Regions from separate parts of the Streptomyces sp. NPDC126497 genome, predicted to be linked through region 2. Evidence: riboswitches for the same ligand, from Rfam matches in the RefSeq annotation. Region 2 holds a riboswitch; each other region holds the start of a gene.
The links. Region 2 has a riboswitch for cyclic di-AMP ahead of ABTY20_RS31160 (M23 family metallopeptidase). Riboswitches for the same ligand answer to the same signal wherever they lie in the genome.
Positions count from the first base shown of each region.

Region 1 (7,479 bases), on a different contig from region 2:
AACGAGCGCCGCCAGCGCTACGACAACGTCCCCTACGGCACGGCCTTCGAGAAGCTGACCGCCCTCGCCTACCCGGAGGGCCACCCGTACCACCACACGCCCATCGGCTCGATGGCGGACCTGGACGCGGCCACCCTGGAGGACGCCCGCCAGTTCTTCCGCACGTACTACGCGCCGAACAACGCCGTGCTCTCCGTGGTCGGCGACATCGACCCGGAGCGGACGCTCGCCTGGATCGAGAAGTACTTCGGCTCCATCCCGTCCCACGACGGCAAGCCCGCCCCCCGCGACGGCTCGCTGCCCGAGGTCATCGGCGAGCAGCTGCGCGAGGTCGTCGAGGAGGAGGTCCCCGCGCGTGCGCTGATGGCCGCCTACCGGCTGCCCGAGGACGGCACGCGCGCGTGCGACGCCGCCGACCTGGCGCTCACCGTCCTCGGCGGCGGCGAGTCCTCGCGGCTCTACAACCGGCTCGTGCGGCACGACCGCACGGCCGTGGCCGCCGGGTTCGGCCTGCTGCGGCTGGCCGGGGCGCCCTCCCTGGGCTGGCTGGACGTGAAGACGTCCGGCGACGTGGAGGTGCCGGTCATCGAGGCCGCCATCGACGAGGAGCTCGCCCGGTTCGCCGAGGAGGGCCCCACGGCGGAGGAGATGGAACGCGCCCAGGCCCAGTTGGAGCGCGAGTGGCTCGACCGGCTCGGCACGGTCGCCGGCCGCGCCGACGAACTGTGCCGGTACGCCGTCCTGTTCGGCGACCCGCAGCTCGCCCTGACCGCCGTGCAGCGCGTCCTGGAGGTGACGGCGGAGGAGGTGCAGGAGGTCGCCAAGGCCCGCCTGCGCCCCGACAACCGCGCGGTGCTCGTCTACGAGCCCGTCGCCCCGGAAGCCGAGGACGCCGAGGACGCCGCCGCAGCCGCCGGCACCGACGAGAACGAGGAGACGGCGAAGTGACCGAGCTCGCCACGATGGACTTCCACCCGCAGCCGCAGGCGGGCGACGCCACGCCCTGGGCCTTCCCGGCCCCCGAGCGCGGCACGCTCGACAACGGCCTGACCGTGCTGCGCTGCCACCGCCCCGGCCAGCAGGTCGTCGCCGTCGAGGTGCTCCTCGACGCGCCCCTGGAGGCCGAGCCGGCCGGTCTCGACGGTGTCGCCACGATCATGGCGCGGGCCTTCTCCGAGGGCACCGACAAGCACTCCGCCGAGGAGTTCGCCGCCGAGCTGGAGCGCTGCGGCGCCACCCTGGACGCGCACGCCGACCACCCCGGCGTCCGCCTCAGCCTGGAGGTCCCGGCCTCCCGGCTCACCAAGGGGCTCGGGCTGGTCGCCGACGCGCTCAGGGCGCCCGCGTTCGCCGACAGCGAGGTCGAGCGGCTGGTCCGCAACCGCCTCGACGAGATCCCGCACGAGCTGGCCAACCCCTCCCGGCGTGCCGCCAAGGAGCTCTCCAAGGAGCTGTTCCCGGCGAGCGCCCGTATGTCGCGCCCGCGCCAGGGCACCGAGGAGACGGTCGCCGGCATCGACTCCGCGGCCGTGCGCGCCTTCTACGAGAAGCACGTCCGTCCCGCCACGGCGACCGCCGTGGTCGTCGGCGACCTCACCGGCGTCGACCTGGACGCGCTGCTCGGCGACACGCTGGGCGCCTGGACCGGTTCCCCGGCGCAGCCGCGGCCCGTTCCCCCGGTGGTCGCCGACGACACCGGCCGCGTCGTGATCGTGGACCGTCCCGGCGCCGTCCAGACGCAGCTGCTGATCGGCCGCATCGGCCCCGACCGGCACGACCGCGTGTGGCCCGCGCAGGTGCTCGGCACGTACTGCCTCGGCGGCACCCTCACCTCCCGCCTGGACCGCGTGCTGCGCGAGGAGAAGGGCTACACCTACGGCGTCCGGGCGTTCGCACAGGTCCTCAGGTCCGCCCCGGACGGCACGGGCGCGGCGATGCTGGCCATCAGCGGCTCCGTCGACACCCCGAACACCGGTCCCGCCCTCGACGACCTGTGGACCGTGCTGCGCACGCTCGCCGCGCAGGGGCTCACCGACGGCGAGCGCGACGTCGCCGTGCAGAACCTCGTGGGTGTGGCGCCGCTCAAGTACGAGACCGCCGCGGCCGTCGCGAGCACCCTGGCCGACCAGGTCGAGCAGCACCTGCCGGACCACTACCAGGCCGATCTGTACCGGCAGTTGGCCGAGACCGGCACCGTGGAGGCCACCGCGGCCGTGGTGAACGCCTTCCCGGTGGACCGCCTGGTGACCGTCCTCGTCGGCGACGCGGCACAGATCAAGGCGCCCGTCGAGGCCCTCGGGATCGGTGAAGTCACCGTCGTGGCCGCCGAGTAGCGGGCGGCGGGGCGCACGCGCGCCCGGGCCCCGGTGACGCGGACGTCACCGGGGCCCTCTTATGCCCGAATCGGGGCGGAAGTTGCCCGTCTGCCCTGTGGGATGCGCTACAAAAACCGGGATCCGTTTGAGGATCGGAAGGGGTCCCGCTTAGCTTCGTCCGGGCTGTTCGTCGGGCAGTGCGCCGCACCCGCGGCACCGGACAGCCATCGCCGAGTCCCCGTACGGCGCGAGCCAGGGGAGCCGGGGACCCACCTGAGTCCCTGGGGTGAATCGGACGCCCGCGCGTGTCGCGAGGGGGTCCGTAGGAGACCTTCCTGCTCCGAACCCGTCAGCTAACCCGGTAGGCGAGAGGGAAGGAAAGGACCAGCCTGTACATGGCGTTCACCCGCGCCCCGGGCAAGCACCGTCGTCCCGGCAGGATGCAGCGCGGCACCGCCCGCGCGGCGGGCGTCGCGGCGCTCACCACCACCGGTGTCGTCGGCTCCCTCGCGGCCCCCGCGCTCGCCGCCGAACCCGCCGCCGCGCAGACCGGCCTGACCCCCGTCGTCACCCTGGGCGACGCGGTCGCCGACCGGATCGACGCGCAGGCGGCCGCCCAGCACGAGGCCGCCCGGGAGGCCGCCGAGGCCGCCGCGCGCAAGGCCGCCGAGGAGGCCGCGCGCGAGAAGGCCGCCGAGGAGGCCGCGAAGGCCCGCGCGGAGAAGGAGCGTGCCGCCCGGGAGGCCGAGCGCGAGCGCCTCAACACCTTCGTCTCCCCGATCCCCGGCTCGTACGTCTCGACCAGTTACCGGGCCGGCAGCTCGCTGTGGTCCTCCGGCAGCCACACCGGCGTCGACTTCCACGCCGCGAGCGGCACCCCCGTCCAGTCGGTCGGCGTCGGCACCGTCGTCGAGGCCGGCTGGGGCGGCGCGTACGGCAACCAGGTCGTCGTCAAGATGCACGACGGCACGTACACGCAGTACGGCCACCTGTCGTCCGTCGCCGTCTCGGTGGGCCAGCAGGTCGCCGCCGGGCAGCGGATCGGCCTCTCCGGCGCCACCGGCAACGTCACCGGCCCGCACCTGCACTTCGAGGCCCGCACGACCGCCGAGTACGGCTCCGACCTCGACCCCGTCGCCTACCTCCGCGCGCACGGCGTGAACCTCTGACCCGCCGCCCCGCCCGCTTCCCGGTGCCCCGGCTCACCCGAGCCGGGGCACCGGTGTTTCCGGGGAAGGCCTGTCCAAAAAATACGTATGGATTCCGGCCCCCCTTCGGAAATTCCCGCCGATTGCAATAGAGTCACGGAACACGCGTCAATCGTCGACGTTTCACGGGGATTAAGTCGGAGGTCGGTCATGCGTATTCCCGCGCACTCGGTGTGCACGGCGATCCGGGACGACATCGTCGCGGGCGTCCACGAGCGCGGCGGCCGGCTCACCGAGGAGGTCCTCGCCCGCCGGTACGGCGTCTCCCGCGTCCCCGTCCGGGAGGCGTTGCGCACACTGGAGGCCGAGGGGTTCGTGGTGACCCGGCGGCACGCGGGCGCGTGCGTCGCGGAGCCCACCGAGCAGGAGGCCGCCGACCTGCTGGAGATGCGCGTGCTGCTCGAGCCGCTCGGCGCCTCCCGCGCGGCCCAGCGCCGCACCGAGGCCCATCTGAAGGTGCTGCGCGGGCTGGTCCGGCTGGGTCGGGAACGCGCCCGCCGGGGCGACAGCGACGACCTGCGCTCCCTGGGCGGCTGGTTCCACGAGACGCTCGCCCAGGCCACCGGCAGCCCGGCGCTGACGTCGGCGCTGACCCAGCTGCGGCACAAGATCGCCTGGATGTACGCCGTCGAGGGGCCGTCCGACCCGGTCGAGCACTGGGCGGAGCACGGTGCGATCGTGGACGCGGTGGCGCGCGGCGACGGCGAGCGCGCGCGGTCCGTCACGGCGCTGCACACCGAGCGCACGCGCGCCGCGCACCGTCTGCGGTTCGCCTCCGGCGCCGTCCGCGCGGACCGCGTGAGGAAATCGCAACATGCCGTAAACACGACGGGTCTCCGGAATTAACACGGGTGCCGTATACAAAGAGGGAGTAATTCCGGGGGTTTTCCGTGCTGCCCCGGAAGGGAATCGAAAAGGCCCGCCCGGTGGTCCGGGCGGGCCTTTCGGTGTCACGGGCGGGTATTCCGGTGAAGGGACGATTCCCGCGACCGTGAATGCTCAGACGGTCTCGGGGAGCTCCTCGAGACCCTCGGAGACCAGCTTCGCCAGACGGTCCAGGGCGGCGTCCGCGCCCTCGGCGTCGGAGGCGAGGACGATCTCCTCGCCGCCCTGGGCGCCCAGGCCCAGGACGGCCAGCATGGAGGCCGCGTTGACGGGGGTGCCCCCGGCCTTGGCGATCGTCACCGGGACGCCTGCGGCCGTGGCGGCTCGGACGAAGATGGAGGCGGGGCGGGCGTGGAGACCCTCGGCCCAGCCGACGTTGACGCGGCGCTCAGCCATGTGTTGCTGCCCTTCGCTGTTCAGGGTTGTCTAGACCAGTTTCCCACATCGTGAAGCGTGCCCGGAGCGGCGTCCGCTCCCGGTGACGGCCGGACCGCGGCCCCGGCCCGGCCGTCGTCCACCACAGACTGCCTCGCGCCGCTGTCGTACGCGAGCCGTACTCTGGGGCCCATGCAGACCTCGTCGGACCGGCACGAGTACCCCTCCCACTGGGAGGCCGACGTGGTGCTGCGCGACGGCGGCACCGCGCGCATCCGCCCCATCACCGTGGACGACGCCGAGCGCCTGGTCAGCTTCTACGAGCAGGTGTCGGACGAGTCGAAGTACTACCGCTTCTTCGCGCCCTACCCGCGCCTGTCCGCCAAGGACGTCCACCGCTTCACGCACCACGACTTCGTGGACCGGGTGGGGCTCGCCGCCACCGTGGGCGGCGAGTTCATCGCCACCGTACGCTACGACCGGATCGCCGCCGACGGCACGCCCGCCCCGGCGCCGGCCGACGAGGCCGAGGTCGCCTTCCTGGTGCAGGACGCCCACCAGGGCCGGGGCGTCGCCTCCGCCCTGCTCGAGCACATCGGCGCCGTCGCGCGGGAGCGCGGCATCCGCCGGTTCGCGGCCGAGGTGCTGCCCGCCAACAACAAGATGATCAAGGTGTTCACCGACGCCGGGTACACCCAGAAGCGCAGCTTCGAGGACGGCGTGGTCCGCCTGGAGTTCGACCTCGAACCCACCGACCGCTCCATGGCCGTGCAGTACGCGCGCGAGCAGCGCGCCGAGGCGCGCTCGGTGCAGCGGCTGCTCGCCCCCGGCTCGGTGGCCGTCGTCGGCGCCGGCCGCGCGCCCGGCGGGGTGGGCCGCAGCGTCCTCGACAACCTCCGCGACACCGGGTTCACCGGCCGGCTGTACGCCGTGAACAGGGCGCTGGGGGAAGGGGAGAAGGAACTCGGCTCGGTGGCCGCGTTCCGCTCGGTGCGGGACATCGACGGGCCCGTCGACCTCGCCGTCGTCGCGGTGCCCGCCGAGCACGTCCCCGAGGTCGTCACCGAGTGCGGGGAGCACGGCGTGCAGGGACTCGTCGTGGTCTCCGCCGGATACGCCGAGTCCGGTCCCGACGGCCGCGAACGCCAGCGCGCCCTGGTGCGGCAGGCGCGCGCGTACGGCATGCGGATCATCGGGCCGAACGCCTTCGGCGTCATCAACACCTCCCCGGACGTACGGCTGAACGCCTCGCTCGCCCCCGAGATGCCCCGGCCGGGCCGGATCGGACTGTTCGCCCAGTCGGGGGCCATCGGCGTCGCCCTGCTGTCCCGCCTGCACCGGCGCGGCGGCGGCGTCACCGGCGTCACCGGCGTGTCCACCTTCGTGTCGTCCGGCAACCGGGCCGACGTCTCCGGCAACGACGTCCTGCAGTACTGGTACGAGGATCCCGACACCGACGTCGCCCTGATGTACCTGGAGTCCATCGGCAACCCCCGCAAGTTCACCCGCCTCGCCCGCCGGACCGCGGCGGCGAAGCCGCTGGTCGTGGTGCAGGGCGCACGCCACGGAGCGGGGCCCAGGGGACACGCCGTACGGGCGACCCGGCTGCCCCACGCGACGGTCTCCGCGCTGCTGCGGCAGGCCGGGGTGATCCGCGTGGACACCATCACCGAACTGGTCGACGCGGGCCTGCTGCTCGCCCGCCAGCCGCTGCCGGCCGGACCCCGGGTGGCGATCCTCGGCAACTCCGAGTCCCTGGGCCTGCTCACCTACGACGCCTGCCTCGCCGAAGGACTGCGTCCGCACCCCCCGCAGGACCTCACCACCGCCGCCTCGGCCGCGGACTTCCACGCGGCGCTCTCCCGCGCGCTGGCCGACGACACGAGCGACGCGGTCGTCGTGACCGCGATCCCGGCGGTGGGGGAGGGCTCGGTCGGCGACGCGGCCCTGGCAAGGGCCCTGCGTTCGGCCGCCGCCGCGACCCCGTCCAAGCCCGTCCTGGTGGTCCACGTGGAACTCGGCGGCCTCGCCGAGGCGCTGTCGGCGGCGACGAGCACGGCACCGCAGCCGCCCTCCGGCACCGCGCCCCGGGCGGCGGACGCCACGCCCCGCGCGGCCGGCGGCGACGGCCCGCCCGCCCCCGTCGTACCTCCCGAGGGCGCCCACCTCATCCCCGCCTACCCCGCCTCCGAGCGGGCCGTCCGGGCGCTCGCCCAGGCCGTCGCGTACGCGCAGTGGCGGCGGGACGCCGCCGAGCCCGGGAAGGTGCCCGAGTACGAGGACATCGACGAGCGGGGCGCGGCCGCGCTCATCGAGGGGCTGCTCTCGCGGGGACAGGGCCTCACCCTCGGCACCGCCGAGACCTGCGACCTGCTCGGCGCCTACGGCGTCCACGTCCACCGCGCCCTGCCCGCCCCGGACCCCGACACCGCCGCCCGGGCCGCGCGCACCCTCGGCTACCCGGTCGCCCTCAAGGCGACCGCCCCCCACCTCAGGCACCGAGCCGACCTGGGCGGCGTCCGCCTGGACCTGGCCGACGAGGAGCAGCTGCGCCGGGCGTACGCCGAGCTGACGGAGCTGTTCGGCGCCCCCGGGGAACTGCGCCCGGTGGTGCAGCGCATGGCCCCGCGCGGCGTCGACACCGTCGTGCGCGCGGTGATCGACCCCGCCGCCGGGGCCGTCCTGTCCTTCGGCCT
Region 1 is NZ_JBEORT010000065.1:31,029-38,507, reverse strand. It holds gene ABTY20_RS24210 (M16 family metallopeptidase) at 1-948, shown strand, start outside; gene ABTY20_RS24205 (M16 family metallopeptidase) at 945-2,333, shown strand; cyclic di-AMP (ydaO/yuaA leader) riboswitch at 2,534-2,698, shown strand; gene ABTY20_RS24200 (M23 family metallopeptidase) at 2,711-3,484, shown strand; gene ABTY20_RS24195 (GntR family transcriptional regulator) at 3,674-4,369, shown strand; gene ABTY20_RS24190 (HPr family phosphocarrier protein) at 4,523-4,804, opposite strand; gene ABTY20_RS24185 (bifunctional acetate--CoA ligase family protein/GNAT family N-acetyltransferase) at 4,976-7,479, shown strand, end outside.
Region 1: it holds a riboswitch for cyclic di-AMP, as region 2 does, so the genes downstream of both, ABTY20_RS24200 (M23 family metallopeptidase) here and ABTY20_RS31160 (M23 family metallopeptidase) in region 2, are expected to answer to the same signal.

Region 2 (7,479 bases):
CTCGCCCCGGGGGACAGCGCCCACTTCGACTCGCTGACCCCGCACCGCATCGCCGCCCAGGACCCCGACGGGGTCGAGCTGCTGTTCGTCCACACCCTGCTGCAGAGCCCCACGGCCGCACTGTGCCTGGGCCCGATCCACGGAGACGCGACATGACCGGCAAAGACATGGAAGACAAGCTCCCCCGGGCCCTGTGGGTGCGGCTGTTCGTCTACGTCGCGGTGGGGCACCTCTTCGCCGCCTTCATCTACTTCCTCTTCGAGGTGGCCCCGAAGAAGTAGGCGCCCGGGGCGTGGGCGCCCGTCTCAGTCGAGCAGGCGCTCGCGCAGCCGCTCCCGGGTCCCGGGGGTGAGGCCGAGTGCCTGCTCCAGGTAGGGGTCCACACCGCCCCAGGTCTCCTCGATGGCCTCGAAGGCGGCCGACAGGTACTCCGCGCGCGCGTCGAAGAGCGGGTTGAGCAGCTCCATGACCTCGGGGGAGTAGGCGGAGGGGGAGCTGCCGCTGCGGCGCACCTTGTAGCGGCGGTGCTTGGCGTTGGACTTCAGGTAGTCGTCGAGGATCGCGTCGCGCTCGACGCCCAGCGCGAGCAGCGTCACCGCCACCGACAGTCCCGCGCGGTCCTTGCCCGCCGCGCAGTGCATCAGCACGGGAACGCTGTCCTCGGCCAGCGAGCGCAGCACCTGGGCGTGCTCCGCGGTGCGCTGCCTGATGGTCAGGCGGTAGGAGCTGATCATCCGCTCCGCACCCTTGCCGTCCGCGAGGATCGAACGCAGCTGCTCCAGGTCGCCGTCGCGGACCATCTTCCAGAACTCGGCACCGTCGGCCGGGTCGCTGAGCGGCAGGTTCACGTTGCGCACGCCCGGCAGTTCGACGTCCGGCCCCTCCAGCCTCTGGTCGGCCGCGTTGCGGAAGTCGAAGACCGTGTGCAGCCCGAGCGAGGACAGGAAGGCGGTGTCCTCCGGGGTCGCGTGGGCGAGATGGCCGCTGCGGAACAGCACCCCGTGGCGTACCCGCCGGCCGTCGACGGTCGGCAGCCCGCCCACGTCGCGGAAGTTGCGCACCCCGGCCAGCTCGGGTTCGGTCGACGGCACCTGCTGCGTCACGAAGGACTCCTCCCGGTCGGCGCCGCCGGCGGGGCTCGTCGACGGGCGTCACTCGACGATACGACATGCCTGCCTGGGACAATGAGTTCTCCACAGGCATTGCCCGGCCGCCCCCACACCCCCGATGATGTTGGTGTCTGATCGCATCTGTTCGGGTCTGTTGGAGGTTCGGTGACGCAGGTCTCCCAAGACGGTCGTACATGGCTCCTGTCGGGCCCGGCCAGCAGCTACGCGGTCCACGTCACGGACCGCGACGAGCTGGTGCACCTGCACTGGGGCGCGCGGATCGCACTCGCCGACGCGGAGGCCCTGGCCGCGCGTCCGCTGCCGGACGACTGGCCGTTCGAGTCCCGCCTCGACGGGCGCGAGGAGTACCCGGTCGAGGGCGGCCCGCGCTTCGTCCGGCCCGCCCTGTCCGTGCGCACCGCCGAGGGGCGGCGCGGCACCGAGTGGGCCTTCGAGGGCCACGACGGGACCGACGACGGTGAGCTCCGCCTCCGCTTCCGTGACGGCGACCTGACCGTCACCCTGCACTACCGGATGTGCGACGACGTGGTCGAGCGCCGGGTGACCCTGCACAACCGGGGCCCCGCGGTCGAGCTCCTGCGCGCCGACTCCGCCACCTGGACCCTGCCCGAGCGCGAGCACTGGCGACTGTCCCAGCTGCACGGCCGCTGGGCCGCCGAGTCCCGGCTGACCCGCTCCCCGCTCACCTACGGCGAGAAGGTCCTCGGCAGCCGCCGGGGCCACACCGGACACCAGCACCTGCCCTGGGTCGCCCTCGACACCGACGCGACCGAGGAGCGCGGCGAGGTCTACGGCTGCGCCCTCGGCTGGTCCGGGTCCTGGCGCGTCTGCGTCGCCCAGCTCCCCGACGCGCGCGTGCAGATCACCGGCGGCGCGGGCCACGACGACTCCGGCCTGCTGGTGCTGGGCACGGACGAGACGTACGTCACGCCGGTCTTCGCCGGGCTGTGGAGCGACGGCGGCTTCGGCGGCGCGAGCCGCGCCTGGCACGCCTACCAGCGGACGTACGTCGTCCCGGACGCGGACCGGGACCGGCCCGTGCTGTTCAACTCCTGGGAGGCCACCGGGTTCGACATCTCCGAGGAGCAGCAGCGGACGCTGGCGCGGCGGGCCGCCGCGATGGGTGTCGAGCTGTTCGTGGTCGACGACGGCTGGTTCGGGGCCCGTACGAGCGACCGGGCCGGGCTCGGCGACTGGACGCCCAACCCCGACCGCTTCCCCGGCGGCCTGAAGCCGCTCGCGGACCACGTGCACGGCCTCGGGATGCGGTTCGGCATCTGGGTCGAGCCGGAGATGGTCAACCCCGACAGCGACCTGTACCGCGCGCACCCCGACTGGGTGCAGTTCCAGCCGGGACGCCGGCGCACGCAGTACCGCAACCAGCTCGTGCTCAACCTCGCGCGCGAGGACGTCAGGGAGTACCTCTGGGAGCGGCTCGACGGGCTGCTCGCCGGCGTCCCGGTCGACTACGTGAAGTGGGACTTCAACCGCTGCTTCACCGACGCCGGCTGGCCGGACGACCCCTACCCGCAGCGACTGTGGACCGACCACGTGCGCGGGCTGTACGCCCTGCTGGACCGGCTGCGGGCGGCCCATCCGGACGTCGCCTTCGAGTCCTGCTCGGGCGGCGGCGGCCGCATCGACCTGGGCATCCTCTCCCGCACCGACCAGGTGTGGACCTCGGACAACACCGACCCGCTGGACCGGCTCGCCGTCCAGCACGGCTTCAGCCAGATCCATCCGGCCCGGGTGATGGCCGCCTGGGTCACCGACAGCCCGAACGCGATGCTCAACGGGCGGGTCAGTCCGCTGCGCTTCCGGTTCGTCAGCGCCATGGCCGGGGTGCTCGGCGTCGGCGGCGACCTCACGCGGTGGACCGAGGAGGAGCTCGCCGAGGCACGGGAGTGGGTCGCGCTCTACAAGGAGATCCGGCCCGCCGTCCAGCGCGGCGACCTGTACCGGCTGCGCCCGCCGGAGGGCGGACTGAGCGCGGTGCAGTACGTCCTCGGCGACGAGGCCGTCGTCCTCGCCTGCCTCCAGGCGCAGCACTACGGAGAGCCCGTCCCGGCGCTCCGGCTGCGCGGCCTCGACCCGGACGCTTCGTACGAATGCCTCGAAACCGGCGAAACACATCGAGGTGCCGTACTGCTGCACCACGGGCTGCGCACCGGTCTGCGGGGAGACCTGGACGCGGCGGTGTTCCGGCTGAGGCGCCGGTGATGCGCTGATTCAGGCGTTCTGTCCGATTGGGGTGATTCACCCCAACGTGCCCGGGAAGAAGGGAGTATGGGGGAGGGGTGCGTGAGCATCGTCATATCCGGGACGACGTGTTGTCGGCATGCTCACGTAATTCCCGTGAACCGCACGGCAGTTCACGAGGGAAAGGGAATCCCGGCTGACGCCCGGTGACGCCATTTCCTCCTGTGGATCACGAAAGAACCCGTTCCGGGTGAACTTCGCGCTTGTCCCCTGGTGTCCGGGTCGCTTACGTTCGCCACCGATCCGGACGGACGCCTAATCCTGCCGCCGCCCGGAGCCCGCACACACTGACCCGTGCACGGCAGGAGCGGGGGACCCACAGGCACGACCGCCTGTTCCGGTTCCCGGAACGGCTCGGGGTTAAGCCGCGCGGCAAACGCGGCCGGGCATCTCCAGTCCGCACCCGACAGCTCACCTCGTAGGCGCCGGAGAGGAATTCGTCATGCCCGCGAAGGGTAAGCACCGCCGTACCAAGGCCCAGCGCCTCACCCGCTCCATCGCCGTCGCCGGGACCGGCGGCGCCGCACTCGCCCTGCCGCTCCTCGGCGCCACCGGCGCGCACGCCGCCACGCCGCAGACCGCCCCCGAGAGGACCGTCCAGTCGCTCTCCGCCTCCGCCGACGCCGGCCAGGCCGCCGCCGAGAAGGGCGGGGAGGTCCGCACGTACACCGTGAAGGCGGGCGACTACCTCGCGAAGATCGCCGAGGCGCAGCACGTCGACGGCGGCTGGAAGCAGCTCTACGCGGACAACCGCGAGGTCATCGGTGACGAGCCGTCGCTCATCCACCCCGGTCTGAAGCTCTCCGTCGACGGCGAGGCCGCCGCGGACGCGCCGGCGGAGCCCTCCTCCGCCGAGGCCCCCCGGCCCGCCGCGCAGCAGCCGGAGCAGCCCGCCGAGGAGTCCTCCTCGGACGCCTCCGCCCAGGCCGCCGACACCGGCCAGGCCGCGAGCGCCTCCGGTTACAGCTCCCCGGTGCCCGGCGCCGGTGGTCTCGGCACCGCCTACAAGGTGGCCGGCAGCATGTGGTCCAGCGGCTACCACACCGGTGTCGACTTCGGCGTCCCGACCGGCACCTCCCTGAAGGCCGTCGGCGCCGGCACCGTCGTCTCCGCCGGCTGGGGCGGCGCGTACGGCAACCAGGTCGTCGTCAAGCTCGACGACGGCTACTACGCCCAGTACGCCCACCTGTCCTCGCTCTCCGTCTCGGCCGGTCAGACGGTCACCGCCGGCCAGGAAGTCGGCCTCTCCGGCGCGACCGGCAATGTGACCGGCCCGCACCTGCACTTCGAGATCCGCACCACCCCGGACTACGGCTCGGACGTGGACCCGGTCTCCTACCTCCGCTCCAAGGGCGTCTCCATCGGCTGACCCCTCAACGCCGCCTTCCTGGCACGCGCGCCGCGGGCCGGCCCCCGATCCCCGGGGCCGGCCCGCGGCGTATTCCGGAGTTGGCCAACATTTTGAGGGTGTCTTATCTCACCGCGCGTCAATCCTTCCTTACGGTCGCGTAGGTCACATTCGAAGAGGAATCATGTACGGCTGTGGCAGACGATTCGAAGAGTGACAGCAGAGCAGTGATCGGGTCGTACGTGGCGGTGGGGGACAGCTTCACCGAGGGCGTCGGCGATCCCGGCCCCGACGGGGCGTTCGTCGGCTGGGCCGACCGGTTCGCCGTGCTCCTCGCGGACCTCCGGCCCGAAGGCGACTTCCGGTACACGAACCTCGCGGTGCGCGGAAAACTACTGGACCAGATCGTGGCGGACCAGCTGCCGAGGGCCGTCGAACTCGCCCCCGACCTGGTCTCGTTCTGCGCGGGCGGCAACGACATCCTCCGTCCGGGCAGCGACCCCGACGAGGTGGCCGAGCGGTTCGAGCGGGCGATCGCCGCGCTCACCGCCGCGTCCGGCACGGTGCTGGTGACGACCGGGTTCGACACCCGGGGCGTGCCCCTGCTGAAGCACCTGCGCGGCAAGATCGCGACGTACAACGGGCACGTGCGGGCCGTGGCCGACCGCTACGGCTGCCCGGTGCTCGACCTGTGGTCCCTCAAGAGCGTCCAGGACCGCAGGGCCTGGGACGCCGACCGGCTGCACCTGTCGCCGGAGGGGCACACCCGCGTCGCGCTCCGCGCCGGGCAGGCCCTCGGCCTGGAGATCCCGGCCGATCCCGAACAGCCCTGGCCGGCCCTGCCGCCCCGCGGCACCCTCGAGATCCGGCGGGACGACGTGCAGTGGGCCCGTGATTACCTGGTGCCGTGGATCGGCCGCCGGCTGCGCGGTGAGTCCTCGGGCGACCACGTGATCGCCAAGGGGACGCTGTCGCCGGACGACATCAAGGTGCGCATCGCCGCGGTGGCGTGAGCGGCCCGCGCGACGGGACGGCGCCCACGGCGGACTGGACGCTGCGGCCGGCGACCGCGTCGGACGTCGAGGCGGTGGCCGGGCTGCGCGCCGTGGTGCTCCGGGCGGACCTGGAACGGCTCGGGCGGTACGACCCGCGGCGGGTGCGGCAGCGGCTGCGCGACGGGTTCGACCCGGCCCGCACGTGGGTGATCGAGGTGGGCGGCGCCTTCGCCGGCTGCGTGGCGCTGCGGCCGGCCGCGGACGCCCGCCGGCTGGAGCACTTCTACCTGGCCCCGGATCTCCAGGGCGGCGGCATCGGTTCCGGCGTGCTGCGCGAGCTGCTGGGGCGGTGCGACCGCGACGGTGCCGTCGTCCGGCTGAACGTGCTGCGGGGCAGTCCGGCCCGGCGCCTCTACGAGCGGCACGGATTCACCCTCGAGGCCGAGGACCCGGTGGACGTCTTCATGGTGCGCGAGCCGCTCCGTCCGCCGCGGCCGCCCCCGGCACCGCGGCGCCGGGCCGGCCGCACATAATGGAATGTCTGACCGACTCCACCTGGAGGTACCGTGGCCGGTTCCCGTTCCCAGAGCTCCGGGCCGCGCGCCCTGCGACCCGTGGCCTTCGGCGCGGACCCGAGTGGCGAGCGCATGGCGCGCATCCGCAGGTCCCCGCACTTCAGGGACGGGGTCTTCCAGAACCCCGGGGGTCCCGCCCGGATCCGCCCGTCGGGCTCGACGCGGGACCTGGCGAGGATCTACCTCGACAAGGACTCCCGGTCCCGGCGTGCCCCGAAGGGCGCCGTCCCGGTGCACCCCACCACCCTCGCCGACATCTCCCGCCCGCCCGCCACGGGGCTGCGCCTGACGTGGGCGGGCCACTCCAGCGTCCTCGCGGAGATCGACGGGCACCGGGTCCTGTTCGACCCCGTGTGGGGTGAGCGCTGCTCGCCGTTCCCCTTCGCCGGGCCCAGACGGCTGCACCCCGTGCCGCTGCCGCTGGCCGCGCTCGGCCCGGTCGACGTCGTCGTGATCTCGCACGACCACTACGACCACCTCGACCTGCCCACGATCAAGGCGCTGGCCGGCACCGGCACGCTGTTCGCCGTCCCCCTCGGCGTCGGCGCGCACCTGGAGCGCTGGGGCGTGCCCGCCGGGCGGCTGCGCGAGCTGGACTGGCACGAGACGACGGAGGTCGGCGGCCTCACCCTCACCGCCACCCCGGCCCGCCACTTCTGCGGCCGGGGCCTGCGCAACGCCCAGCACACCCTCTGGGCCTCCTGGGTGGTCGCGGGCGGGGAGCACCGGATCTACCACAGCGGTGACACCGGCTACTTCGACGGCTTCAAGGACATCGGCGCCGGCCACGGCCCGTTCGACGCCACGATGATCCAGGTCGGCGCGTACTCGGACTTCTGGCCCGACATCCACATGACGCCCGAGGAGGGCGTCCGGGCCCATCTCGACCTGCAGGGCGGCGAGGCGGCCGGCGTGCTGCTGCCCATCCACTGGGGGACGTTCAACCTGGCGCCGCACGCGTGGGCGGAGCCGGGGGAGTGGATGAAGGACGCGGCCGAGGAGGCCGGCCAGGCGGTGGCGTTCCCGCGGCCGGGCGAGCCGTTCGAGCCGGCGGCGAGGCTGCCGGCGGAGGCGTGGTGGCGGGCGGTCTCCGGTCCGGTCGCGCGCTCGTGGCGGCGCCCCCGGATCGCTGAGGGGGCGGCCGAGACGAGCAAGGGCGATCTCGACCTCGC
Region 2 is NZ_JBEORT010000118.1:8,950-16,428, reverse strand. It holds gene ABTY20_RS31180 (helix-turn-helix domain-containing protein) at 1-156, shown strand, start outside; gene ABTY20_RS31175 (DUF6126 family protein) at 153-281, shown strand; gene ABTY20_RS31170 (tyrosine-protein phosphatase) at 306-1,103, opposite strand; gene ABTY20_RS31165 (alpha-galactosidase) at 1,275-3,350, shown strand; cyclic di-AMP (ydaO/yuaA leader) riboswitch at 3,665-3,827, shown strand; gene ABTY20_RS31160 (M23 family metallopeptidase) at 3,832-4,758, shown strand; gene ABTY20_RS31155 (SGNH/GDSL hydrolase family protein) at 4,965-5,750, shown strand; gene ABTY20_RS31150 (GNAT family N-acetyltransferase) at 5,747-6,265, shown strand; gene ABTY20_RS31145 (MBL fold metallo-hydrolase) at 6,299-7,479, shown strand, end outside.

Region 3 (7,479 bases), on a different contig from region 2:
TTCACCGAGCAGGCGCTGTCCAGTCCGACGGAGGAGTTCGTGCGCTCGCACGGACTGCGGCTCGTCGTCTCCGCGGTCGCCGAACTGGAGTCGGGCAACCTGGACGCGGCCTGCGAGCAGGGCGTCCGCGCGGTGGAGGTCGCGGGCCGCATCTCGTCCGCCCGCACCACCGAGTACGTCAGGGACCTCCTGCACCGCCTGGAGCCCTACGGCGACGAACCCCGCGTGGTCGAACTGCGCGAGCGCGCCCGCCCGCTGCTGATGACCACGGCCTGACCCGGATCGCCCCCCGGGGCCGCCCCCGGGTTTGAAGGCGTTGTCAGCGGCGCAGTGCACTATCGGACACGGGAGGTGGTGCGGGTGGTGACGGGGACGTCGTACGACTGCGACGTACTGGTGATCGGCGGCGGGATCGTCGGCCTGTCGACGGCGTACGCGCTCACGCGGGCGGCGCCGGGCACACGGGTCACGGTGCTGGAGAAGGAGTCCGGCCCCGCCCGGCACCAGACGGGCCGCAACAGCGGCGTCATCCACAGCGGCGTCTACTACCGCCCCGGTTCGCTGAAGGCGCGGTACGCGGTGTCGGGCGCCGCGGAGATGGTGAAGTTCTGCGCGGAGTACGGCATCCCGCACGCCGTGACGGGCAAGCTGATCGTCGCCACGACCCGCGAGGAGCTGCCCCGGCTGCACGCCCTGTCCCAGCGCGGCCGGGAGAACGGCATCACGGTCCGCGAGCTGTCCGGCGCGCAGATCGCGGAGTACGAGCCGGAGGTCGACGGACTGGCCGCCATCCACGTCGGCACCACCGGCATCTGCGACTTCGCCGAGGTCGCCCGCCGGCTCGCCCTGGCGTCGGAGGCGGCGGGCGCGGAGATCCGCTACGGGGCGCGGGCGATACGCGTCGACCGCCGCCCCGACCGGGGGGTCGCCGTCCTGACGGCCACGGGCGACGTCGTACGCGGCCGGATCCTGGTGAACTGCGCCGGTCTGCACTGCGACGAGATCGCCCGCGGCACCGGCGACGAGCCGGACGCCCGGATCGTGCCGTTCCGCGGCGAGTACTACGAACTGGCCCGGCCGGAGCTGGTGCGCGGCCTGGTCTACCCGGTGCCCGACCCGGCCTTCCCCTTCCTCGGCGTCCACCTCACCCGGGGCATCGACGGCGGCGTCCACGTCGGCCCCAACGCGGTGCCGGCGTCGGCCCGCGAGGGCTACGACTGGCTCACGGTGCGTCCGCGCGAGCTGGGGACGACCCTGGCCTGGCCGGGTTCCTGGCGGCTGGCCCGCCGCCACTGGCGGTACGGCGCCGGGGAGCTGCGCCGCTCGCTGTCCAAGGAGGCCTTCACCCGGGCCGTGCGCCGACTGCTGCCCGCCGTGCGGGAGGACGACCTGGTGCCGGCGCCGGCCGGGGTGCGGGCCCAGGCGGTGCTGCGGGACGGCACCCTGGCCGACGACTTCCTGATCCAGGAGACCCCCCGCGCGGTCCACGTGCTGAACGCCCCCTCGCCGGCGGCGACGGCGTCCCTGCCGATCGGCCGCGAGGTCGCGCGGCGGGCGCTGACGGCACTGGGGGCGGCGGGGCGCTGACCCTTCGGGCGGGACGGGGCCGGGGCCGGCCGTACCGGGCCGTCCCTCCGGCTCCGCACGGGCTCCCCGGTTCCGCTCCGGGCCGGGGATCCGCTCCCCGTAAAATCGGAGGCACTGTGTCTGACACCGTTAACGCTTCCGAAGCCCTCCGTCCCGCCTCCGGCCAGGACGCGCCGCACACGTCCGGGGTGCCCGTCCGGCACACCCGGACCAAGGGTGAGCCCCGGTTCCCGGACGGGCCGAAGGCCGATCCCGCCGGGTCGCACTTCGAGCGGCGGATCCGGAGCTTCCAGCCGCGCCGCAGCCGGGTGACCGCCGGGCAGGCGGACGCCCTGCAGAGGCTGTGGCCCGCCTGGGGCTTCGACATCGACGGCAGCCGGCGGCTCGACCTCGCGGAGTTCTTCGGCAACGACGGCCCGGTCGTCCTGGAGATCGGCTTCGGCATGGGCGAGGCCACCGCGCGGATGGCCGCCGCCGACCCGGCCACCAACATCCTCGCCGTGGACGTCCACACCCCCGGCCAGGGCAATCTCCTCAACCTCGCCGACCGGCTCGGGCTGACCAACGTGCGGGTCGGCAACGGCGACGCGATCATCCTGCTGCGCGAGATGATCGCCCCCGGCGCCCTCGGCGGGCTGCGCGTCTACTTCCCCGACCCCTGGCCGAAGAAGCGGCACCACAAGCGGCGGCTGATCCAGCCCGAGTTCCTCACCCTCGCCGCGACCCGCCTCGCGCCGGGTGCGGTGCTGCACTGCGCCACCGACTGGGAACCGTACGCGGAGCAGATGCTGGAGGTGCTCACCGCGCACCCCGACTTCGAGAACACGCAGCCGGACGGCGGTTTCGCGCCGCGTCCCGCCTTCCGGCCGCTCACCCGTTTCGAGGGGCAGGGGCTGGAGAAGGGGCACGTCGTGAACGACCTGCTCTTCCGCCGCGTACCGCTGGACGAGCAGGCCGCGGACCGCGTCTGACACCGCCCGTCCCGTCTCGTGAGGGTCGATCCCGTGGCCACCAGCCCCCCGTACCCGGCGCCTCCCGGACCCGTCCCCGGCGGAGCGCCGCGGCACGCGCACTGGTGGCAGCGGCCCCGGGTGCGTCACGGGGCGCTGGTCACGCTGCTGGCACTGTCCGGGCTGGTCATCCTCGCGCTGGTGCGCGAGCAGACCGGGACGCGGGGGTTCCTGGTCGGGCTCGGCCTCGCCGTCCTGCCCGTACCGCTGCTCGTCGCCGCCTTCCGGTGGCTGGACCGGGTCGAGCCGGGCCCCTGGCGGAACCTGCTGTTCTCCTTCGCCTGGGGCGCCTGCGCGGCGGCCCTGATGGCGATCGTCGCGAACAGCTTCGCCACCCGGTGGATAGCGACGGCGACCGCCGACCCGACCGGCGCCGACACGCTGGGCGCGACGGTCGTGGCACCGGTCGTGGAGGAGTCCGCGAAGGCCGCGGCCGTCCTGCTGGTGTTCCTCTTCCGCAGACGCGACTTCACCGGGATCCTCGACGGCGTGGTGATAGCCGGGGTCACCGCCACCGGTTTCGCGTTCACCGAGAACATCCTCTACCTCGGCACCGCCTTCGGAACCGACCAGCTCACCGGCGACAGCGGCATCGCCTCGGTCACCGCGGCCACCTTCTTCGTCCGCGTCGTGATGGCGCCGTTCGCGCACCCCCTGTTCACCGTGCTCACCGGGATCGGCTTCGGTACCGCCGCGCTGTCCACGGACCGGCAGCGGATCCGGCGGGTGCTGCTGCCGCTGGGCGGACTGCTCCTCGCGATGGGCGTGCACGCGCTGTGGAACGGTTCCTCGGCACTCGGCCGGTACGGCTTCCTCGCGGTGTACGCGGCGTTCATGGTGCCGGTGTTCGGGCTGCTGACCTGGCTGGTGGTGTGGACGCGGCAGCGGGAGCTGCGGACCGTGCGGGCGGAACTGCCCGCGTACGCGGCCGCCGGATGGCTCCATCCGGCGGAGCCGTTCGCGCTGGGCTCGATGCGGGCGCGGCGCCTCGCCCGGCAGTACGCGCGCCGCTGCGGCGGGAAGGGCGGCGGCGCGGTCGGTCACCGCGTACGAGGCGTACGCGACGTCGCTGGCGTCCCTGCGGCACCGGGGGCGCCTCGGACGGGCGGGGCCGGACTTCGTCACGCGGGAACGGGAGCTGCTGCTGGAGCTGTGGCACCGGCGGGCGGCGGCCCGGCCGGCCCTGGAGCACGCGGCCCGTGCGACCGCGCCCCGGTTCCCGGCCGCCGCGGCGCCGCGGGCGGTGTACGGCGGTCACGTGCGGCCCGCCCCCGGGCAGCCGCCGTACGGACGGTCCGCCTACGGGCAGCCGCCGTACGGACCGTTCGCCCACGGGAATCCGTACGCCGCGTACGACCCGAACGCCCACCGGCCCTGACGGACCCGGGCCGCCCCTGGAAACACCTGACCGGCAGCCCTGACGTGGGGGGGCGCCGTCGGGACTGCCGGGGTCCGGGGCGGGAGGGCCCGTTCGCTCAGATGCTGAGGCCCTTGCCGCGCAGCCAGGCCATCGGGTCGATGCCCGAGGCGGAGCCGCCGGGGTGGATCTCGAGGTGGAGGTGGGCGCCGGTGACGTTGCCGGTGGCGCCGACGCGGCCGATCACATCGCCGGTGTTGACCTTCTGGCCGACGCTGACGCTGATGGAGGACTGGTGGGCGTACCAGATCTCGGTGCCGTCGTCGAGCGTGAGCACCGTCTTGTAGCCGTAGGAGCCCTCGTAGCCGGCGGAGGTGATCGTGCCGGTGTGCACGGCCTTGATCAGTGTGCCCGTGGGGGCGGCGAAGTCGAGGCCGGTGTGGTGGCCGGAGGACCAGTAGGCGCCGGCCTGCCCGAAGGTCGAGGTGATGGTGTACGAGGAGGTCGGCAGCGCGTACTGCTTGGCCAGCTTGGCGAGGCGCTCGGCCTCGGCCTTCTTCGCGGCCTCCTCCTCCGCCTTCTTCCTGGCGGCCTCGGCCTTGTCCTTGGCCTCCTTCTCCGCCTTGACGGCGGCCTCGGCGGCCTCCTTCTCGGCGGCGGCGACGGCCTCGGCGGCGGCCTTGGCCTCGGCCTGGTCCTGCTGCTGCTCGACCTGCGCCATGATCCGGGCGCGCAGCGCCTCACCGGCGTCGGCGGTGCCCTGCTCGGTGTCGTCGGCGGTCATGCCGAGGGTGCTGAGGGGGGTCGCCGAGCCCTTGGGCGTTTCCTCGTCGGAGAGGAGGGAACCCACGCTGGGGAGGTCGGGCATGGAGATCGACACCGGCGGCTTGCCGGTCTGGGCGCTGGCCATGCCGCCGGCGCCGACCGCCGCTATGACGCCGACGCCCAGGACGGTGGAGCTGCGGGCGAGTCCCCCGCCGCGCTGCTTGGAGACGCGATGCCGGCCGCGTACGGGGCGGACGGACTCCGCGGTCGGGTTCCACTCCTCGAAGGGGCCCTCGTCGGTGCGGCCGACGCCGTAGGCGAAGGTGTCGCCCGGCTTGAAGGGGACCTCGGGGGCAGGCGGGTTGGACGCCACGTGGGCGCGCTCCTTTCCTTCCGTCTCCGCCTACCGGGTTAGCTGACGGGTTCGGAGCGGGAAGGTCTCCTACGCGCGTATACGCGCCGTGTCGCCACGGCGGTATTCACGCGATTCACCCCATGGTGGTGGTTCCCCGGTTCCCTTGCGGGATTCGGCGCGTGCGCACGGAGCCGCCTTCTGTGACGGCTGGGACGACCGCGCTGCGTTATCGAACGTTAATAGACGCGAGGGCCGGATTCCAAGCCGTTCCTCTTGATCGTTAACGATTTCTCCCTGGACTTACGTCTCACGAGCGGCCAAAAACGGGCGAGTTGACCGCACTCCGCATGGCGGCCGACTTCTGACGGTGTGTCATTCGTTATGCACTGCGGGGTGAACCGCTCACGTTCAGTGAGGGGGGGGGGAACGGAAAACGCCGAGGGCCGGAATCCTTTGGATTCCGGCCCTCGGCCTTCAGTAGCGGGGACAGGATTTGAACCTGCGACCTCTGGGTTATGAGCCCAGCGAGCTACCGAGCTGCTCCACCCCGCGTCGTTGAGACCAGTGTACGCCATGTGCGGGACATGGCGCACATCCATGATCGGCGGCCCGCTCTCAGCGGCCGAGCAGATGGCCGTTGGGTGCCTTGGCCCGGTCCTCGTGCTCGGGCAGGACGACGACGGTGGCGCCCCCGGAGGCCAGCACACCACTGCCGTCGGCGCCCGGCACGAAGGTGTCCGGCTCGCGCCAGGCCGTGACCACCCGCCGCACCCCCGCGTCCAGGATCAGCCGGGCACAGGGCGCCGGCCGGGACGCGCGGCGGGCACAGGGCTCCAGGCTGGAGTACACGGTGGCGCCGACGAGCCGGGGGTCCGTGGGGTCGGCCTTGGCGAGCGCGGCCTCCTCCGCGTGCACCACCGGGTCGCCGCCCTCCCGGGAGTGGCCGCGCGCCAGTTCCGTGCCGTCGGCGGCCACCACGACCGCGCCCACGCTGAACGCCGTCTCCGAGGGCGGGCACGCGGCGGCCAGCTCGCAGGCGAGGGCCAGCCAGTGGTGGTCGGCGGCGGAGGGCAGCGGGCCGGAACCGGGGGCGGTGGGCTCGTAGCGCATCAGGACGACGTCGCCGACCGGGCGGGTCTCGACCAGTCGCAGCCGGCCGCCCTGGTAGGCGCCGGGGCCGAAGAGGCGGGGTGCCCGCGGATCGCCGACGAACAGCGGGGCGAGGGCCAGCTGGAGTTCGTCGGCCAGCCCCTCGGTGAGGAGCTGGGTGTGGATCGTGCCGCCGCCCTCGACCATCAGCCGCCGCACCCCGCGCCCGGTGTGCAGGTGCTCCAGGAGCCGCCGCCAGTCGAGTGCGGCCCCGAGCGGCACGACGTCGGCGGCGAGGCCGAGGGCGTGGGCGCGCTCGGCGCCTTCGTCGGTCGTGTAGAGGACCTTCTCGCCGCCGGTGTGCCAGAACCGGGCCGCCGGGTCCAGGTCGCCGGAGCCGCTGACGGCGACCTTGAGCGGGTACGCGGACCGGCCCTCGGCGAGACGGGCGGCGCGCCGCTCGGGCGAGTTGACCAGCAGCCGGGGGTTGTCGGCGCGGATCGTGCCGGCGCCGACCAGGATGGCGTCCACGGATGCCCGTACCTCGTCGACCCGGTCGAAGTCGGCCGGACCGGACAGCAGCAGCCGGTCGGGGCCGGTGTCGTCCAGACAGCCGTCGAGGGAGACGGCGGCGGACAGCAGGACGTACGGGTGGGACATCGGCGCACTCCGGGTGGGGCGGGGGTGGGAGTCCAGTCTGACAACGGGCCGGGCGGGCCCGTGCGCCGGCTCAGGGCTCGATCAGCCCCACCCGGATGGCGTACCGGGTGAGCTCCAGGCGGTCCTTCAGGCCGAGCTTGGCCAGGATGTTGGCGCGGTGCCGCTCCACGGTCTTGGGGCTGATGACCAGGAGAGCGGCGATCTGCTGCGAGGTGTGGCCCTCGGCGACCAGCTTCAGGATCTCCTCCTCCCGGTCGGTGATCGCCTTGGCCGGCAGGGCGCGGCCCTCCCGCGCGAGGTCGAGGTAGTTGTGGATGAGGGCGTTGACGGCGCCGGGGTAGAGGAACGGCTCGCCGCGCATGGTGGCGCGGCAGGCCTCGACGAGGTCGCGGTCGGCGACGGACTTCAGGACGTAGCCCGAGGCCCCGGCGGCGAGGGCCTCGAAGAAGAACTGCTCGTTGTCGTACATGGTCAGGATGAGGATGCGGGTGTCCGGCAGACCGCGGGAGAGCTCACGGGCCGCCTGCAGACCGGTCTGCCGGGGCATCGCGATGTCGAGGACGGCCAGGTCGGGGCGGTGCTCACGGGCCTGTTCGAGGGCTTCGGCACCGTCGGCGGCCTCGGCGACGACGGTCAGGTCCGGTTCGCCGTCCAGG
Region 3 is NZ_JBEORT010000092.1:3,689-11,167, forward strand. It holds gene ABTY20_RS28220 (NsdA family TPR-like regulatory protein) at 1-276, shown strand, start outside; gene lhgD (L-2-hydroxyglutarate dehydrogenase) at 331-1,587, shown strand; gene trmB (tRNA (guanosine(46)-N7)-methyltransferase TrmB) at 1,704-2,558, shown strand; partial or broken gene ABTY20_RS28235 (PrsW family intramembrane metalloprotease) at 2,592-3,975, shown strand; gene ABTY20_RS28240 (M23 family metallopeptidase) at 4,073-5,092, opposite strand; cyclic di-AMP (ydaO/yuaA leader) riboswitch at 5,105-5,262, opposite strand; tRNA gene ABTY20_RS28245 (tRNA-Met) at 5,553-5,626, opposite strand; gene ABTY20_RS28250 (dihydrofolate reductase family protein) at 5,690-6,823, opposite strand; gene ABTY20_RS28255 (response regulator transcription factor) at 6,894-7,479, opposite strand, start outside.
Region 3: it holds a riboswitch for cyclic di-AMP, as region 2 does, so the genes downstream of both, ABTY20_RS28240 (M23 family metallopeptidase) here and ABTY20_RS31160 (M23 family metallopeptidase) in region 2, are expected to answer to the same signal.

Region 4 (7,479 bases), on a different contig from region 2:
GTCCTCACTTCCCCGCGTCGGCCGCCTTCACGAGCGCGTCCTTGGTGACGGCTCCCACGTAGGCCTTGCCGTCCTCGGTGATCAGGGCGTTCACCAGGCGGGTGCTGAACACCGTGCCGGTGCCGAACCCGCCCTCGACCCGGTCGCCGAGCGAGCCGAGGAAGCCGTCGAGGTCGCCGCCGGTGTCACCGGTGGGCAGGCCGGCGCCGGTGCCGTCCTCGTAGGCGACGATGGTGTTCCAGCCCTCGCCGATCGTCCTCGTCCCGTCGAGGCCCTTGGCCAGGTCCTCCTCGGACTTCGGGCCCCGCTCCGGCTTCCCCGGCTTCCCGGAGCGCTCCGGTGCGCCCTCCTCGGTCACCTTCGCGCCCTTGGGCGGGGCGAACGCGAAGGTCGACGCGTCGGGCCGGTCGAAGCTCACCTTGGTGAAGCCGACGTCCACGACGGCCGCGCCGCCGCTCGCCGGGGTGAGGGTGAACTTCAGCGGCAGGCCCGTCTCGTGGTCGACCGCGATGCTGATCGCGCCGACCGTGGAACCGGCCCGCTTCGGCTCGACGACCAGCTTGTACGCGTCCCGTCCGGCCACCTGGGCGGTGCCGTCGACGGTCACGGACGTGGTGTCGTCGACCGCCTTCAGCGCTTCCTCGGCGAAGTCCTCCGGGGTGGCGGGGGGCCGCTGCCCCCGGTCCTCGCCGGAGGTGTCGACCGTGCCGTGGTAGACCTCGTTGGACGCGCTGTCGTACCCCCAGACGTCCTCGCCGTTGTGGATCAGGCTGTACTCGGCGGCGTTCTCCAGGAGCGACAGCTTCTGCCGGTCCGGGCCGTCGACCGCGATCCGCAGCGTGTGCGTGCCGGAGGCCAGTTCGGTGAGCTTGGCGGAGGGGTCGGCCGAGGAGCCGCCCTCCTCGCCCTGCCCCAGGGCGCCGGAGGCGAGGCCGTTCTCCAGTCCGCCGAGGTTCGGCAGACCGAGGTCCGTGGTGATCTTCACCGTGCCGGACAGCCGCTCGACGTCCGACTGCGCGATCTTCTCGATGAGCTGCGCGGCGGTGATCTCCGGCAGGTCGGGGTCGCCGGAGTCGGCGAGCGCGGGGACGAGGCCGATGGTCGCGGCCGCCACTCCCATCACGGTGACCGGGACGAGGTACCGCGCGGCCCTGCGCCGTCCCGCTCCCGGCGCGCCGGCCGCCTCCCCCGCGGTCGTCGTCTTCTCGGATTCGTACGGTGCCATGTGTGCCCTACCTCCGTGGTCGGCGGCGGCTTCCGTCTCGTGTCCTCACACCAGTTCCGCTCTGAGCCGCCATTCTCACCCGAACCGGTGAGAAGTGGTGTTGTCCGTCGTGGTCCATCCGACCAAATCCGGCGGACGGATTCGTCAGCCTCCGGACGCAACTCCCCGTACTGCTGGGGTATGACACGCGGGACGGTTCCCTCCCCCGCCCCGTAGGGGTCGTGCGGGGGTCCGGGCCGGCTCAGCCCGCGCGGTGCACCACCGCGTCGCACAGCTGCACGAGCGCCCTCTTGGCCTCGCACTCCCGCAGCGGGGCCAGCGCCGCGCGCGCCTCCTCGGCGTAGCGCACGGTGTCCCGGCGGGCCTGCTCCAGCGCGGGGTGGGCGCGCAGCAGCCGCAGCGCCTCGGCGTGCCGGGCGTCGTCGGTGAGGTCGGAGTCGAGCAGCTCGCACAGGGCGATGTCCTCGGCGAGGCCCAGCCGGGCCGCCCGCTCGCGCAGCCGCAGCACGGGCAGGGTGGCGATGCCCTCGCGCAGGTCGGTGCCGGGCGTCTTGCCGGACTCGTGGGAGTCGGAGGCGATGTCCAGGACGTCGTCGGCGAGCTGGAAGGCGACGCCGAGCCGCTCGCCGTACTGGGTGAGCACGTCCACGACCGTCTCGTCGGCACCGGACATCATCGCGCCGAAGCGGCAGGAGACGGCGACCAGGGAGCCGGTCTTGCCGCCGAGCACGTCGAGGTAGTGGTCGACCGGGTCGCGGCCGTCCTGCGGTCCCGCGGTCTCCAGGATCTGCCCGGTGACCAGCCGCTCGAACGCCTCGGCCTGCACCCGCACGGCCTCCGGGCCGAGGTCGGCCAGGATGTGCGAGGCCCGGGCGAAGAGGAAGTCGCCGGTGAGGACCGCGACGGAGTTGCCCCAGCGGGTGTTGGCGCTGTCGACGCCGCGCCGCACCTCGGCCTCGTCCATCACGTCGTCGTGGTACAGCGTGGCCAGATGGGTGAGTTCCACGACCACGGCCGAGGGCACGACGCCGGGCGCGTAGGGGTCGCCGAACTGGGCGGCGAGCATCACGAGCAGGGGACGGAACCGCTTGCCGCCGGCCCGCACCAGGTGCTGGGCGGCCCCCGTGATGAAGGGGACCTCACTCTTGGTGGCCTCGATCAGCCCTTCCTCGACAGCCGTCATCCCGGCCTGGACATCGGCCTCCAGAGCCTGGTCCCGCACGCTCAGCCCGAACGGCCCGACGACGGTCACGAGGGGTCTCCTGTCTGCTGGTGTCCACTGGCGATTACACGGAATGTCGATAGGTCGCTGCCCTCACTCAAGTCAGCGTATCCGGTCACGTTTCGATCACCGCCAGCGCCCGGGGTTACGGGCAGGGCGGCGCGGGGCCGGCGCCGGATCGCTTTCACGCATCGACCACAACGGACATTCCACGACTTTCCAGGACGCGGCAACCCGCCTCTCGCCCCGCTCCCCGGACCCCGTCTCGCCACGCGGACCATCCTGCCCGCCCCGACGCCCGATTTGCCGTAAACACCGGCTTCATTCCTCTTGGCGAGAAATGCACTCGCGACCGGCCCCCCGTGAAGTGGGTCACGCACGATCCGGTACCCCCGCCACGGGCCGCCATTCCCCATCCCCCTTGACCGGCGGCCGAGTTGGCCCTCGATACCCATGAAGGATCAAGTGCCGCAAAACGCCCATTCCAAGATCAAAAGGCGTCTTATGTGATTCCCGGACTTGTTCCCGACATCTCCTCTCGCATACGTTCCGGGCCTGCCGGGTGGACGCCTAATCCTGCCGCCGCCCGCATCAACCGACGACGATCACTCACGACGGCAGGAGCGGGGGACCCAGGTAAGCCGCCGGACCGGACACCGCGCCGGGACGGCTAGGGGTGAAGCCATGCCCGCAGGGGCACGGCCGGGCACTCTCCCGCCCGAACCCGACAGCTCACCTCGCAGGCGTAGGAGAGGAACCCAGACATGCCTGCTTCCGGTCAGTACCGCCGCCGCCTCGCCCGCTCCCTCGCCGTCGCCGGCGCCGGCGTCGCCGTGGTCGCCCTGCCGCTGTTCGGGGCGACCGGCGCCTCCGCGGCCACCACCGAGCCGACGACGACCGCCGCCGGCTCCGTGACGGCGTACCCGGACGACCTCGACGGCTGGATCCGCGAGTCGCTGGACGTCATGGCGCAGAACGGCATCCCGGGCAGCTACGACAGCATCCACCGCAACATCATGCGCGAGTCCTCCGGCAACCCGTACGCCATCAACAACTGGGACTCCAACGCCGCCGCCGGCACCCCGTCGAAGGGCCTGCTGCAGATCATCGACCCGACCTTCGCGGCCTACCACGTGCCCGGCACCGCCTTCGACCCGTTCGACCCGGTCGCGAACATCACGGCGGCCTGCAACTACGCCGCCGACCGCTACGGCTCCATCGACAACGTCTTCGGCGCGTACTGAGCCACCCGCTGACGGGCGAGCGCCGTCGCCCCGCCGAACAGCCGCTCGAGGACGACGGCCACGCCGTCGTCCTCGTTCGACGCGGTGACCTCGTCCGCCACCGCCTTCAGCTCGGGATGCGCGTTGGCCATGGCGACGCCGCGGGCCGCCCAGTCGAACATGGGGACGTCGTTCGGCATGTCGCCGAAGGCGATCGTCCGCGCCGGGCCCAGCCCCAGGTGCTCGGCGGCCAGCGCCAGCCCCGTCGCCTTGGTCACCCCGCACGGCTGGAGCTCCACGGTGCCCGGCCCCGACATGGTGACCGTGGCCAGGGAGCCGACCACCGACCGGGCCGCCGCCGCCAGCGCGTCGTCGGACAGGTCCGGGTGGCGCAGCAGCACCTTGCTGATCGGCCGGTCCCACAGCTCGTCGCGCCGCTCGACGCGCACCGCGGGCAGGGTCGGGTGCGGCATCAGATAGCCGGGCTCGATCAGCGTCAGCCCGTCGACCCCGTCCTGGTCGACCGCGGCGCACACCTCCCCCACCTCGGCCTCGATCTTGCCGAGCGCGGCCTCCGCCAGCTCCCGGTCCAGCGTGACCGACCACAGCAGCCGGTCCGCGCCGGCGTCGTACACCTGCGCGCCCTGGCCGCACACCGCGAGCCCCGTGCAGCCGAGGTCGTCCAGGAGCGGCCGCACCCTGGGGGCCGGGCGCCCCGTCACCACGAGGTGCCGCGCGCCGGCCCGCTCCGCCCGCGCGAGCGCGGCGAGGGACCGGTCGGAGAAGGTGTCGTCGCCGCGCAGCAGCGTCCCGTCCAGGTCGGTGGCGATGAGTGAGTACGCGGTGGGTGCGGCCATGATCAGAGAATACGGACAACCCGACGGTCCGATTCGCCATGCCCGTTTCCGCTCGCTTTCGATGCGTTTCCCCTTCTTCGGACGCCAGGTAAGGACCGGTTCAGGACTCTTTCCCCGTTTGGCAAGAACATGGTCCGCTATCTACCGTCCGCCCGGTCCCGGGCGGTACCTTCCAAGGGCCCAGGGGGGACTTGATCGGGGGGTCGGGTGAGCGGTGGACGCGTGCGCGTGCTGGGGCCCGGGGAGCTCGGCGAGGGGGAGCGGGAGCGCTGGCGGGAGCTGCGTGCCGCGACGGACGCACCGCGCAACCCGTTCATGGAACCGGAGTTCAGCGTCGCCGTGGCCCGGGTGCGGCCGCGGGCCCGGGTCGCCGTGCTGTACGAGGGTGCGCAGCCGGTGGGTTTCCTGCCGTACGAGCGGGGCGCGCTGGGGCAGGGGCGGGCGATCGGACTCGGGGTGTCGGACTGCCAGGGCGCGGTCCTGGCTCCCGGTGTCGCCCCGGAGACCGCCGAACTGCTGCGGGCCTGCTCGGTGTCGAGCTTCGTCTTCGACAACCTGGAGGCCGGCCAGGGGCTGTTCGTGCCGTACGCGGCCGAGGAGCACGCCACCTACGTCGTCGACGTGGGGAAGGGCTACGCGGCGTACGAGTCGGTGCTGCGCACCCGGTCGCCGAAGTTCCTGAGGACCACGCTGGCCAAGGAGCGCAGGCTGGGCCGCCGGGCCGGGGCCGTGCGGTTCGTCTTCGACGAGCGCGACCCGGCGGCGCTGCGCGCGCTCATGGAGTGGAAGTCGGCGCAGTACCGCAGGACCGGACGGCGCGACCGGTTCGCGCGGGAGTGGATCGTCCGGCTCGTGGGCCGGCTGGCCGGGACCCGGGCCGCCCAGTGCACCGGCGCGCTGTCGGTCCTGTACGCCGGGGAGCGTCCCGTCGCCGCGCACTTCGGACTGCGGTCGGCGTCCGTCCTGGCCTGCTGGTTCCCGGCGTACGACCCAAAGTTCGCGACGTACTCGCCCGGCCTGGTGCTGCACCTGCGGATGGCCGAGGCGGCGGCGGCCGAGGGCATCGGGATGCTCGACCTGGGACGCGGTCCGGCCGCGTACAAGGACTCCCTGAAGACCGGTGAACTCGCCGTGTACGAGGGGGCGGCGACCCGTCCGGGGGTGGGCGCCGCGCTGCACCGGCTGGGCCGCGGGCCCGCGCGCCGCGCGCACGGCTTCGTCCGCGCCCGTCCGCGCCTGGCGGCGCTGGCGGCGCGGACCCTGAAGGGCGCGGCACGGCTGCGCCGGTCGTGAGGAGGGGGACGGGTGTTCCGCAGAGCGCGTACGCAGGAGGAGATACGGCGGTTCCTGGCCATCGGCGCGGTACAGGTCGCCGAACTGGACCTGGACGGTGACGAGTCCGCGCCGAGACCCGGCCCGGGCAGCCCCCCGGTGACCCACGGCGAGGTGTTCCTACTGGTCAGACGGGCGGGCCGCCCGGTGGGGACCCTGCTGGCGCGGGTGCCGGAGGGCGCGGACCCGCGGACCGTGCTGACGCGGGCGGCCGCCGGGGTGGCGGGGGACGCCGCGGTGGCGGAGGCCGCGGGGGACGGCGGGGGGCCGCCGTACGCCTCGGTCGTCGTGGCCACCCGGGAGCGGGCCGGGCGGCTCGCCCGGACGCTGGACTCGCTGCTCGCGCAGGAGCATCCGCGGTTCGAGGTCGTCGTCGTCGACAACGCGCCGGTGACCGGCGGGACCCGCGAGCTGGTGGAGCGCGCGTACGGCGAGCGGGTGCGGTACGCGTGCGAGCCGGTGCCCGGGCTCGCCGTCGCGCACAACAGGGGGCTGGCGGCGGCCCGGGGCGAGGTGGTCGCCTTCACCGACGACGACGTGGTCGCCGATCCCCACTGGCTCACCGAGCTGACCGCGCCGTTCGCCGCCGACCCCCGGCTCGGCTGCGTCACCGGACTGATCCTGCCCGCCCGGCTGCGCACCCCGGCCCAGGTCCTGCTGGAGAGCCACGGCGGCTTCGCGAAGGGCTTCACACCGACGACGTACGATCCCGGCGACCCGCCCCGCGACGAGCCGCTGTTCCCCTTCACCGCGGGCCGCTTCGGCTCCGGCGCGAACATGGCCTTCCGCACGGAGGTGCTGCGTGCCGTCGGCGGCTTCGACCCGGCCACCGGCACCGGGACGCCCGCCCGGGGCGGCGACGACCTGTACGGGTTCGTGCGCGTCCTCGCCCAGGGGTACCGGCTGCACTACACGCCGCGGGCGCTGGTGTGGCACCACCACCGGGAGACCTGGGCCGACCTGGAGGCCCAGGCGTACGGCTACGGCGCCGGCCTCACCGCCTACCTCACCGCGATCCTGGTCAACCGGCCCGCGCTGCTGCCGGCGTTCCTCGCCCGGCTGCCGCGCGGCCTCGCCCACGCCCGCGCGCTGACCGGGGCGCGCGACACGGACGGCGGCGGCGCGCCGGGCGGACACGGAGCCCGCGCCCACCCCTGGCCGCGCCGTCTGTCGCGGCTGCAGCGCAGGGGGATGGCGTACGGGCCGCTCGGGTACCTGCGGGCGAGGCGGGCGCTGGCGGGCGCCACGGGACGGGGGACGGGATGAACCAGGCCGTACCCGTCCTCCTCTACCACGCCGTGATGGACGATCCGCCGGACTGGATCGCCGAGTTCACCGTCACGCCCGAGGAGTTCGCGGCCCACCTCGACGCCGTCGTGGACAGCGGACGCACGCCCGTCACCATCAGCGCCCTCGCCGACCAACTCACCGGACGGGCCCCCCTGCCGCCCCGGCCGGTGCTGCTCACCTTCGACGACGGCTTCGCCGACCTGCCCGGTCCCACCGCCGAGGCGCTCGCCGGGCGCTCGCTGCCCGCGACCGCGTACCTGACCACCGGCGCCATCGCCCCGGGCGGCCGCAGCCTGCTGCCACCCGCCCCGATGATGACCCTGGACCGGG
Region 4 is NZ_JBEORT010000005.1:12,526-20,004, reverse strand. It holds gene ABTY20_RS04610 (LolA family protein) at 5-1,225, opposite strand; gene ABTY20_RS04605 (polyprenyl synthetase family protein) at 1,467-2,477, opposite strand; cyclic di-AMP (ydaO/yuaA leader) riboswitch at 3,037-3,208, shown strand; gene ABTY20_RS04600 (transglycosylase SLT domain-containing protein) at 3,212-3,691, shown strand; gene ABTY20_RS04595 (HAD family hydrolase) at 3,655-4,527, opposite strand; gene ABTY20_RS04590 (GNAT family N-acetyltransferase) at 4,735-5,820, shown strand; gene ABTY20_RS04585 (glycosyltransferase family 2 protein) at 5,833-7,125, shown strand; gene ABTY20_RS04580 (polysaccharide deacetylase family protein) at 7,122-7,479, shown strand, end outside.
Region 4: it holds a riboswitch for cyclic di-AMP, as region 2 does, so the genes downstream of both, ABTY20_RS04600 (transglycosylase SLT domain-containing protein) here and ABTY20_RS31160 (M23 family metallopeptidase) in region 2, are expected to answer to the same signal.